Regions from separate parts of the Streptomyces sp. NPDC053079 genome, predicted to be linked through region 2. Evidence: riboswitches for the same ligand, from Rfam matches in the RefSeq annotation. Region 2 holds a riboswitch; each other region holds the start of a gene.

What was found. Region 2 has a riboswitch for thiamine pyrophosphate ahead of ACIGXW_RS33200 (thiamine ABC transporter substrate binding subunit). Riboswitches for the same ligand answer to the same signal wherever they lie in the genome.
Region 1: linked by a shared signal. The riboswitch ahead of thiC (phosphomethylpyrimidine synthase ThiC) and the one ahead of ACIGXW_RS33200 (thiamine ABC transporter substrate binding subunit) in region 2 are both predicted to bind thiamine pyrophosphate.
Region 3: linked by a shared signal. The riboswitch ahead of thiO (glycine oxidase ThiO) and the one ahead of ACIGXW_RS33200 (thiamine ABC transporter substrate binding subunit) in region 2 are both predicted to bind thiamine pyrophosphate.

The regions. Positions count from the first base shown of each region.
Region 1 is NZ_JBITZJ010000006.1:300,367-304,124, forward strand. Features, by position in the region: gene ACIGXW_RS23635 (SPFH domain-containing protein) at 1-97, opposite strand, end outside; gene ACIGXW_RS23640 (hypothetical protein) at 258-458, opposite strand; gene ACIGXW_RS23645 (YibE/F family protein) at 477-1,796, opposite strand; TPP riboswitch at 1,860-1,996, shown strand; gene thiC (phosphomethylpyrimidine synthase ThiC) at 1,990-3,758, shown strand, end outside.
Region 2 is NZ_JBITZJ010000011.1:86,854-90,611, forward strand. Features, by position in the region: gene ACIGXW_RS33195 (ABC transporter permease) at 1-900, opposite strand, end outside; gene ACIGXW_RS33200 (thiamine ABC transporter substrate binding subunit) at 984-2,075, opposite strand; TPP riboswitch at 2,071-2,176, opposite strand; gene rlmN (23S rRNA (adenine(2503)-C(2))-methyltransferase RlmN) at 2,209-3,318, opposite strand; gene ACIGXW_RS33210 (phosphatidate cytidylyltransferase) at 3,505-3,758, opposite strand, start outside.
Region 3 is NZ_JBITZJ010000001.1:289,642-293,399, forward strand. Features, by position in the region: gene ACIGXW_RS01280 (Rv2175c family DNA-binding protein) at 1-137, opposite strand, end outside; gene ACIGXW_RS01285 (NAD(P)/FAD-dependent oxidoreductase) at 229-1,455, opposite strand; TPP riboswitch at 1,644-1,756, shown strand; gene thiO (glycine oxidase ThiO) at 1,754-2,932, shown strand; gene thiS (sulfur carrier protein ThiS) at 2,929-3,159, shown strand; gene ACIGXW_RS01300 (thiazole synthase) at 3,169-3,758, shown strand, end outside.

The sequences.
Region 1 (3,758 bases), on a different contig from region 2:
CCTCGTTCGGCTCCGCGACCCGCCACATGAGTTTGAACAGCCCGAGCAGGATGCCGACCGCGACGAGCGCGACCCCCGCCACGATGCCAATGAACATGCGTAGCCCCCCTTTTGCGGCCCGTCCCGGGCCGTGTGATCAAGAAGAGTCCGCCCGGGCGTACCCGGGCGAAGACGCCCCTACCCCCTCGACTGGATCTTGAACGCCCGGAACCGGCAACACCACGTAAGGAAACCCGCCATCACCCGGCCGTCGCGCCTCAGCCGTAGGCAGGCGTCACATAGACCGTGCGGGGCGGCAGATACTCCACGACCACGACGACCGTGCCCCGCTCGATGCGCCCGTCCCCCTCGGCCGGATAGGCCAGGAACGCCTCGGCACCGCCCCGCACCCGCACCATCACCTCGCCGACCAGCCCCGGACCGACCGTCCCCGTCACTCTGCCCAGCGCACCGACCACAGGAAGCCCCCCGTTTCCTCACTTCGCGCGGCGGCGCCTGCCGCCCCGCGACCGCGTTCTCCCCGTGCTCGCATTGTGCCGGTCGGCACTGACAACGAGCGCCGCCAGCAGGGTCGTCACCGGGACCGAGGCCACCAGCCCGATGCTGCCCACCAGCGTGCGGACGATCTCCTCCGCGACGATCTCGCTCGTCGCCACCGTCCCCACCCCACTGTCGGCGATGGTGAACAGCAGCAGCAACGGCAGGGACGCGCCGGCGTAGGCGAGCACGAGCGTGTTCACCACCGATGCGATGTGGTCCCGTCCGATGCGCATCGCCGAGCCGTACAGTTTGCGCCAATTCGCGGTCGGATCGGCGTCCTTCAGCTCCCACACCGCCGAGGTCTGGGTGACGGTCACGTCGTCGAGCACGCCCAGCGAGCCGATGATGATGCCGGCCAGCAACAGGCCGCGGATCTCGATCTGCGGATACAGCCCGTGCACCAGGCCGGTCTGGTCGTCGGTGTTGCCCGTCAGATGGGCCCACTCGATGAACAGCGACCCCAGCAGGCCGATGACCAGCAGGGACATCAGCGTGCCCAGCACCGCCACCGAGGTCCGGGCCGTGAGCCCATGGCACATGTACAGCGCGATCAGCATGATCGCGCTGCCGCCGATCACGGCGACCAGCAGCGGGTTCGAGCCCTGGAGGATCGCCGGCAGGATGAACAGCGTCAGCACCCCGAAGCTGATCACCAGCGCGATCAGCGCGAAGAGCCCGCGCAGCCGCCCCACCACCACGACCGCGAGCGCGAAGACCACGGCGAGCACCACCATCGGGAAGGTCCGGTCCACGTCCGTGACCGAATAGCGCAGATTCTCCGGGGCCTTAGGCGCGTACGCCAGGACCACCTTCTGCCCGACGTCATAGCGGCGGGAAGCGCTCGGCTGTACGACCTCCGTGAAGGTCTTCCCCTTGTCGGGGCCCGAGGCCACCTCGATCGTGGCCTTCTCGCACGGCCCCTGGTCGGCCGGCGGCGCACCCGGCGGCGCCTGCTGTTGCTGCGGCGGCTGCCCGCCCGACCTGGGGCAGGTGAACTCCTCGATCTTCACCACCCGCCCCGACTCCGTCTTCTGGTCGAGGCCCACACCGGTGTGCTGGTGCGGAGGGGCGCCGCCCGGCCAGAGGACTATCAGGCCGGTCACCACGGCGACCGCGAAGGGGATGAGCACCGCCGCGATCACCTTGCGCAAATGCGCCGAAACGGGTGACGCGGGGCCATGGCCATGGGAATGGCCATGCCCGTGGGAATGGCCGTGTGCGTGGGGGGTGTGAGGGCTGGGATCAGTGGGGGTCACCCCCCGATCATCGCAAGCCCCCCTGGCAGCTCCGCGCCGGAAGGCGCTAGCGTGGTGCCACCTTTTTGCAATCGCGGGAGCTCGGAGCACCGGGCTGAGAGGGCGCTGACCTCCGTACGGAACACGTACGGACGCCGCTGCGTCGACCGCCGAACCTGTTACCGGGTAATGCCGGCGTAGGGAGACTGGTCTGATGACCTCGCAGGATGCACGCACGTCCGAAACCGGCCGGGAGATCGGCTGGCACAAGGACTACGTGACCGGCTCGCGGCCGGACCTCAGGGTTCCGGTGCGGCGAGTGCACCTCACCAACGGGCAGGACGTACGGCTGTACGACACCTCCGGCCCGTACACCGATCCAGCCGTCGCGACGGACGTCCGGCGCGGCCTCCTCCCGCTCCGGGAGAACTGGATCATCGGCCGCGGCGACACCGAGGAGTACGCCGGGCGCCCCATGCGCCCCGAGGACGACGGCATCAAGCACACCTCGCCCCGCGGCGGCCTGAAGAACCTGGACGCCGTCTTCCCCGGCCGCCCCCGCCAGCCCCGCCGGGGCCGCGGCGGCGCCGCGGTGACCCAGCTCGCGTACGCGCGCCGCGGTGAGATCACCGAGGAGATGGAGTACGTCGCCCTCCGCGAGAACGTCTCCCCCGAGACGGTCCGCGAGGAGATCGCGGCCGGCCGCGCCGTGCTCCCGGCGAACGTGAACCACCCGGAGATCGAGCCGATGATCATCGGCAAGAAGTTCCTGGTCAAGGTGAACGCCAACATCGGCAACTCCGCCGTGACCTCCTCCATCGAGGAGGAGGTGGAGAAGATGACCTGGGCCACCCGCTGGGGCGCCGACACGGTCATGGACCTCTCCACCGGCCGCAACATCCACACCACCCGCGAGTGGGTGCTGCGCAACTCCCCCGTCCCCATCGGCACCGTCCCGCTCTACCAGGCCCTGGAGAAGGTCGACGGCAAGGCCGAGGAGCTGACCTGGGAGATCTACAAGGACACGGTCATCGAGCAGGCCGAACAGGGCGTCGACTACATGACCGTCCACGCCGGCGTGCTGCTGCGCTACGTCCCGCTGACCGCCCGCCGCAAGACCGGCATCGTCTCGCGCGGCGGCTCGATCATGGCCGCGTGGTGCCTGGCGCACCACAAGGAGTCGTTCCTCTACGAGAACTTCGAGGAGCTCTGCGAGATCCTCGCCGCGTACGACGTCACGTACTCCCTGGGCGACGGCCTGCGCCCCGGCTCGATCGCGGACGCGAACGACGAGGCGCAGTTCGCGGAGCTCAGGACGCTCGGCGAGCTCAACACCATCGCCAAGCGCCACAACGTCCAGACGATGATCGAGGGCCCGGGCCATGTCCCGATGCACAAGATCAAGGAGAACATCGACCTCCAGCAGGAGATCTGCGAGGAGGCGCCGTTCTACACGCTCGGCCCCCTGACGACGGACGTCGCACCGGCGTACGACCACATCACCTCGGGGATCGGCGCGGCGATGATCGCCTGGTGGGGCACGGCGATGCTCTGCTACGTCACGCCCAAGGAGCACCTGGGCCTGCCGGACCGCGACGACGTGAAGACCGGCGTCATCACCTACAAGATCGCCGCGCATGCGGCGGATCTCGCCAAGGGCCACCCCGGGGCGCAGGAGTGGGACGACGCCCTCTCCGACGCGCGTTTCGAATTCCGCTGGGAGGACCAGTTCAATCTGGCCCTGGACCCGGAGACGGCCCGCGCCTTCCACGACGAGACGCTTCCGGCCGAGCCGGCGAAGACGGCGCACTTCTGCTCGATGTGCGGACCCAAGTTCTGTTCGATGAAGATCTCCCAGGACATTCGCCGTGAGCACGGGGGAGATCTTGCCGTCGCCGCCGGGGAAGCCGTCGATCCGCAGGCCGGAATGGCGCAGAAGTCCAAGGAGTTCGCGGCCTCGGGCAATCGCGTATATCTGCCGAT
Region 2 (3,758 bases):
GGAGCGCAGGACGAGCACCACGAGCGGTACGAGCACGAGCAGCGCGACGACGGCCAGGACCGAGCCCAGCAGCGCCCACTGGGCGGCGCCCTGCGGGCGGCGGGCGGTGCGGGAGGCGTCCACCAGCTTCAGCGTCGCCTCCCGCCGCCGCACGGTCCAGGCGTGCACGCCCAGCAGGGCGGCCACGGCCGCGAACTGCACGAGGGTGAGGACGGCGGCCGTGGGCAGGTCCAGCAGCTGTGCGGTCTGCTGGTAGATCTCCACTTCCAGCGTGGCGTAGTGCGGCCCGCCGAGGATCTGGACGACGCCGAAGGAGGTGAAGGTGAACAGGAAGACCATCAGGGCGGCGGCGGCCACGGCCGGGCCCAGCGCGGGCAGGGTCACCCGCCGCCAGGCGGCGAGGCGGCCGGCGCCCAGGACGCGCGCCGCCTCCTCCTGGCGGGGGTCGAGCTGGGCCCACAGGCCGCCGACCGTACGGACGACGACGGCGTAGTTGAAGAAGACGTGGGCGAGGAGGATCGCCCAGACCGTGGTGTCCAGACGCACCCCCCACAGCTCGTCCAGCAGCCCCCCGCGTCCCAGCAGCGCCAGGAAGGCCGAGCCGACCACGACGGTCGGCAGCACGAAGGGGACGGTGACCACGGCCCGCAGCAACTGCTTGCCGGGGAAGTCGAAGCGCGCGAAGACGTACGCGCCGGGGAGCGCGAGCAGGAGCGTGAGGGCGGTGGAGGCGGCGGCCTGCCAGGTGGTGAACCACAGGACATCGCCGATGCGGGGGTCGGTGACGACCTCGCCGATGCGGGCGAGCTGCCACTGGCCGCCGGCCTTCAGGCCGCGGGAGACGATCGCGGCGACGGGGTAGGCGAAGAAGACCCCGAAGAAGGCGAGCGGCACGGCCATCAGGGCGAGCCGCGTCGCCGTCCGCCGGGGGCCGCCCGGCAGGGGTGCCTGACGGGCGGCCGCTCCGGGGCCGGTCTCGGGACCTACTTCAGGACGAGCGAGGACCATTCCTTGACCCACTGGTCGCGGTTCTTGGCGATCTTCTCGGGCGCGAGCGTCTCCGGGCGGTCGATCCGCGCGCCGTACTTGGTGAAGACCTCGGGCAGCTTGGCGTCCTGGTGGGCCGGCTTGACGAACATCTGGAGGGGCATGTCCTCCTGGAACGTCCTGCTCAGCAGGAAGTCGATCAGGGCCTTGCCGCCCTCGGCGTTCTTGGCGCCCTTCAGCAGGCCCGCGAACTCGATCTGGCGGAAGCAGGTGCCCGTCGCCACGCCGGTCGGGCCCTCCTTGGGCTCCGGCTTCACGCCGAGGACCTCGGCGGGCGGGCTGGAGGCGTAGGAGACGACCAGGGGCTTGTCGCCCTTGGCCTTCCTTCCGGCGGCGGAGCCGGAGAAGCGGTCGTTGTAGGCCTGCTCCCAGCCGTCGACGACCTCGACGCCGTTGTCCTTCAGCTTCTTCCAGTAGTCCTTCCAGCCGTCGTCGCCGTACTTGGCGACGGTGGCCAGCTGGAAGGCCAGGCCGGGCGAGGAGGTCGCGGCGTTCTCGGTGACCAGGAGGTTCTTGTACTCCGGCTTGACCAGGTCGTCGAAGGACTGCGGCGGGGCCAGCTTGTGGTCCGCGAAGTAGGCGCGGTCGTAGTTGACGCAGATGTCGCCGGTGTCGACCGGGGTGACCCGGTGCTCGGCGGCGTCGGCCTGGAGGTCCTTGGGGACGCCGTCCAGGCCCTTGGCCTCGTACGGCGCGAACAGGCCGTTGTCGAGCGCGCGGGAGAGCAGGGTGTTGTCGACGCCGAAGAAGACGTCGCCCTGCGGGTGGCTCTTGGAGAGGATCGCCTGGTTGACGGCCCGGCCGGCGTCGCCGCTCTTGAGGACCTTGACGGTGTAGCCGGTCTGCTCGGTGAACTTCTCGAGCACGTCCTTGGAGGCCGCGAAGGAGTCGTGCGAGACGAGGGTGACGGTCTTGTCCCCGGACGCCCCCGAGCCCTTGTCGTCCGAGCCGCCGCAGGCCGCGAGAACGGGCAGGCCGAGCGCGACGGCGGCCGCCGTGCCGAGGGCACGCCGAAGGTTGGTGTTCATGGTGGTGCTGACTCCCTACGCCGGTATGACCCGGATCAGGTCCGAGGGTCTGCGGGCTGTGCCGCACTCTCAGCGCTTGCTGCGCTCCCCTGTCGGATTGTTCATTTGTACGAGTTGATGCAGAGGGACAGTATCAGCGCTCGGTGGCGGCCAGCTGTCCGCACGCCCCGTCGATCTCCTGGCCACGCGTGTCACGCACGGTCACGGGCACGCCGTGGGCCGCGATCGCCTCGACGAAGGCCCGCTCGTCCTCCGGCCGGGACGCCGTCCACTTCGAGCCGGGGGTGGGGTTGAGCGGGATGAGGTTGACATGTACCCGCTTGCCCTTGAGGAGCCTGCCGAGCAGGTCACCGCGCCACGCCTGGTCGTTGATGTCGCGGATCAGGGCGTACTCGATGGAGATGCGGCGGCCGGACTTCTCCGCGTACTCCCAGGCGGCGTCGAGGACCTCGCGGACCTTCCAGCGGGTGTTGACCGGCACGAGGGTGTCGCGCAGCTCGTCGTCCGGCGCGTGCAGCGAGACCGCGAGCCGGCACTTGAAGCCCTCGTCGGCGAAGCGGTGCATCGCCGGGACCAGGCCCACCGTGGAGACCGTGATGCCGCGCTGGGAGAGGCCCAGGCCGTCGGGCTCGGGGTCGGTCAGCCGGCGGATGGCGCCGACGACGCGCTTGTAGTTGGCCAGCGGCTCGCCCATGCCCATGAAGACGATGTTGGACAGCCGGGCGGGGCCGCCGGGGACGTCGCCGTCGCGCAGGGCGCGCATGCCGTCGACGATCTGGTGCACGATCTCGGCCGTCGAGAGGTTGCGGTCCAGGCCCGCCTGGCCGGTGGCGCAGAACGGGCAGTTCATGCCGCAGCCGGCCTGGGAGCTGATGCACATGGTGACCCGGTCGGGGTAGCGCATCAGGACGGACTCGACGAGCTTGCCGTCGTGCAGGCGCCACAGGGTCTTGCGGGTGGTGTCGTTGTCGCACGAGATGTGCCGCACCACGCTCATCAGGTCCGGCAGCAGCTCGCCGGCGAGCTTCTCGCGGGACGCGGCCGGGATGTCCGTCCAGGCCGCCGGGTCGTGCGCGTACCGGGCGAAGTAGTGCTGGGAGAGCTGCTTGGCGCGGAACGGCTTCTCGCCGATCGCGGCGACGGCCTCGCGGCGCTCGGCGGGGGTGAGGTCGGCAAGGTGCCGCGGGGGCAGCTTGGCCCCGCGGGGGGCGACGAACGTCAGTTCTCCAGGCGCGGGGGCCATGAGCGAAAACTCCTCATTGCGACGAGAGCGGATGATCTCCGCAGTCGCGGAGCCAGCGGCAGGACGATGCCGGAACCCGGAGGTCTCAGAAAGGGGCACCCCCGCGTGCGCGGGGCCGGAAAAGGGCCCGCCGCGCAGCGACGAGCCCTTCCAGGGTACCTGGCCCGTCTCCGGGCCCGATTCGATCTAGGCGGAGCCCACGAACGCCACCATCAGCAGCCACACCACGGGCGCGGTCGGCAGGAGCGAGTCCAGCCGGTCCATGATCCCTCCGTGGCCGGGCAGCAGGGCGCCCATGTCCTTGATGCCCAGGTCCCGCTTGATCATCGACTCGCCGAGATCGCCCAGCGTGGCGCTAACGGCGACCGCGAGGCCGAGCAGCAGCCCCTCCCACCACACGCCGTCCTCGATCAGGAAGTGCATGCACAGCGCGCCCGCCA
Region 3 (3,758 bases), on a different contig from region 2:
CGGCGCACCGCGATCAGCTGGCCTTCCTTGACCAGCTGCCGGACGCGCGTCACCTCGACATCGAGCTTCTCTGCGATGTCGGGGAGGTTGAGCCAGGCGGGGACGAGAGCATCGATCTTTGCGTCAATCTCGGTCACGGGACAAGCCTGCCATCCGGGACTGACAGCCGGTAGCCGGGTTGACCCGAGCCGGGCCGGGAACCCCCGCCGACATCACCCCACCGGGCGCTCAGAGCGCGGCGGACTTCAGCGGAACCGAGGCGTCCGCCGCCTTCGCGCGGTCCAGCGCGGCGCCCTTCTCGATGAGCTTGCGCCCCTGGGCGAGGTCGCGCGGCCGCCCCACGGCCAGCAGCGCCACCAGGACGCCCGAGCGCAGCCAGCACACCGTCCAGGCCGCCCCCGAGGGGTCGCCGCGCCACAGGAGCTCGTCGGCGCCCGCGTGGTGGCCCGCGTACTGCACGAAGCGCCCGAACTGCTCGGACCAGAAGTAGGGCACCGGGTCGTACACCGGGCTCTCCGCGGGCCCGTGGACGATGTTCTCGGCGACGGTCCGCGGCCCCTGCAGGGCGTTGTCCCAGTGGTGCACCAGCAGCCGCTCGCCGTAGCGGGCCGAGGGGAAGGAGCAGCAGTCGCCGACCGCGTAGACGTCCGGCAGGCAGGTGCGCAGCCGGTCGTCGGTGACGACGGAGGCGTCGGGTGCGAGCTCGATGCCCGAGCCGGCCAGCCAGCCGGTCGCGGGCCGCGCGCCGATGCCGACGACCACCGCGTCCGCGGGCAGGCGGGTGCCGTCGGCGAGGAGGACCGCCCCCGGCTCCACGGCGGCCACGCGCGCGCCCGTGAGGAGCCGGGCCCCGCTGTCGGCGTACCACTCGGCCATGTGGGCGGCGACCTCGGCCGGCATGGCGCCCGCGAGCGGCCGGTCCGCGGCCTCGACGACGGTCACCCGGCAGCCGGCCTCGCGCGCGGCGGTCGCGAGCTCCGCGCCGATCCAGCCGGCCCCGACGGCGACGACGTCGCGCTGCCCGGCCAGGACCGGGCGCAGCCGCTCGGCGTCGTCGACGGTGCGCAGCACGTGGACGCCCGGCTGGTCCTCGCCGCCGGGCAGGGTGATCGGCTCGGCGCCGGTGGCGATGACCAGCACGTCGTAGGGCACGGGGCCGCGCCGCGTCTGCAGGACGTGCTCGTCGGCGTTCAGGCCGGTGGCCTCCAGGCCGAGCTCCAGGTCGATGCCGAGCGAGTCGAAGTCCACCTCGAAGGCGGATCCCTCCGCCCTGCCGAGCAGCACGGCCTTGGACAGGGGCGGCCGGTCGTAGGGCTGGTGGGGCTCGGCCCCCAGCAGGGAGATCGCGCCGTTCCAGCCCTGCTCGCGCAGGGCGACCGCGGTCTGCACCCCGGCCATGCCCGCGCCGACGATGACGACGCGCCGGTCACCGGAAGGTTTCGTCTGCTCGCTCACCCGATCACTGTAGGACGGCGGCCCGCGTCTGCCGCAGCACCGCGTGAGGAGACCTCTGACACAACGTCACGGGGGTTGCCCCCGCTCCCCCGGCTCCCCCACGGGGGCGCGGCGCGGCGCGCGTCCAGCCCTCCGCGCGGTGCGGCCGCCCTTCCGGGCGGTCCTCGGCGCGTACTAGGGTGGCCGCTGCACGCACTCGCGGGAGCCCGGACGCACCGGGCTGAGAGGGAGGCTGGACGGCCTCCGACCGTACGAACCTGATCCGGGTCATGCCGGCGAAGGGAGGGGCTGGACGCCCATGCACGCGCATCGAAATCCTGCGCACCATTCCTGCGACGTCCTCGTCATCGGCGGGGGCGTCATCGGCCTCGTCACGGCGTGGCGCGCCGCCCAGCGCGGCCTGCGCACCGCCGTCGCCGACCCTGCGCCCGGCGGCGGCGCGGCGCGGGTGGCGGCCGGGATGCTGGCCGCCGTGACCGAACTGCACTACGGCGAGCAGACGCTGCTCGCCCTCAACCTGGCCTCCGCGCGGCGCTATCCGCAGTTCACGGCCGAGCTGGAGGAGGCCAGCGGCCAGGACACCGGTTACCGCGCCTGCGGCACGCTGGCCGTCGCGCTGGACGCCGACGACCGGGAGCACCTGAGGGAGCTGCACGCGCTGCAGCAGCGGTCGGGCCTGGAGTCGCAGTGGCTGTCGGGGCGCGAGTGCCGCCGGCTGGAGCCGATGCTCGCGCCCGGCGTACGCGGGGGGCTGCGGGTGGACGGCGACCACCAGACCGACCCCCGGCGGCTCGCGCGGGCCCTGCTGACGGCCTGTGAGCGGGCCGGGGTCGTCTTCCACCGCTCGGAGGCGGTACGGGCCCTGATCGCCGCGGGCCGGGCCGCCGGGGCGGAGCTCGCGGACGGCACCCGCGTCGCCGCCGGGCAGACGGTGCTGGCGGCGGGCAGCCTCAGCGGCCGCCTCGCGGGCGTGCCCGAGCACGTGCTGCCGCCCGTCCGCCCGGTCAAGGGCCAGATCCTGCGGCTGCGCGTCCCGGCCTCCCACCGGCCGTTCCTCTCCCGGACGCTGCGGGCGGTCGTCCGCGGCGGCCCGGTGTACCTGGTGCCGCGCGAGAACGGCGAGCTGGTCGTCGGCGCGACGACCGAGGAACTGGGCTGGGACACCACCGTGACGGCGGGCGGCGTCTACGAGCTGCTGCGCGACGCCCACGAGCTGGTGCCCGGCATCACCGAGCTGCCCCTGGTGGAGACCCTCGCGGGGCTGCGCCCGGGCTCCCCGGACAACGCCCCGCTGCTCGGTCCGACCGAGCTGCCGGGGCTGCTCACGGCCACCGGTCACCACCGCAACGGCGTGTTGCTGACCCCCGTCACCGGTGACGTGATGGCCGAGGTCCTGACCACCGGGCGGCTGCCCGAGGCGGCCCGCCCCTTCTCCCCCCGACGCTTCACCCCCGCATTCCAGGAGCAGTCCGCATGACCGGCAGCGAAGTCGCCACCCACACCATCAGCGTCAGCGTCAACGGAGAGCGCCGCGCCGTCCCGGCGGGGACGACCCTCGGCGGGCTCGTCTCGACGCTCACCGACGCGCACAGCGGCGTCGCCGCCGCCGTCAACGAAGCCGTCGTGCCCCGGGGCCGGTGGCAGGAGACCGTGCTCGACGACGGCGACCGCGTCGAGGTCCTCACCGCGGTGCAGGGGGGCTGATCAGCACAGATGGCTGACGATCTGCTCACCGTCGCGGACACCTCCTTCACCTCCCGGCTGATCATGGGCACGGGCGGCGCCCCGAGCCTGGACGTGCTCGAACGCGCCCTCATCGCCTCCGGGACCGAGCTGACCACGGTCGCCATGCGCCGCCTCGACGCCACTGTGCGTGGTTCGGTGCTGTCGGTGCTGGAGAAGCACGGCATCCGGGTGCTGCCGAACACGGCGGGCTGCTTCACGGCCGGCGAGGCGGTGCTCACCGCCCGGCTGGCCCGCGAGGCGCTCGGCACGGACTGGGTCAAGCTTGAGGTGATCGCCGACGAGCGCACCCTGCTGCCCGACCCCATCGAGCTGCTGGACGCGGCCGAGATCCTGGTGGACGACGGCTTCACCGTGCTGCCGTACACCAACGACGACCCGGTCCTGGCCCGCAAGCTGGAGGACGTCGGCTGTGCGGCGATCATGCCGCTGGGCGCACCGATCGGTTCCGGCCTCGGCATCCGCAATCCGCACAACTTCCAGCTGATCACCGAGCGCGCGGGCGTCCCGGTGATCCTGGACGCGGGCGCGGGCACCGCCTCGGACGCCGCGCTGGCCAT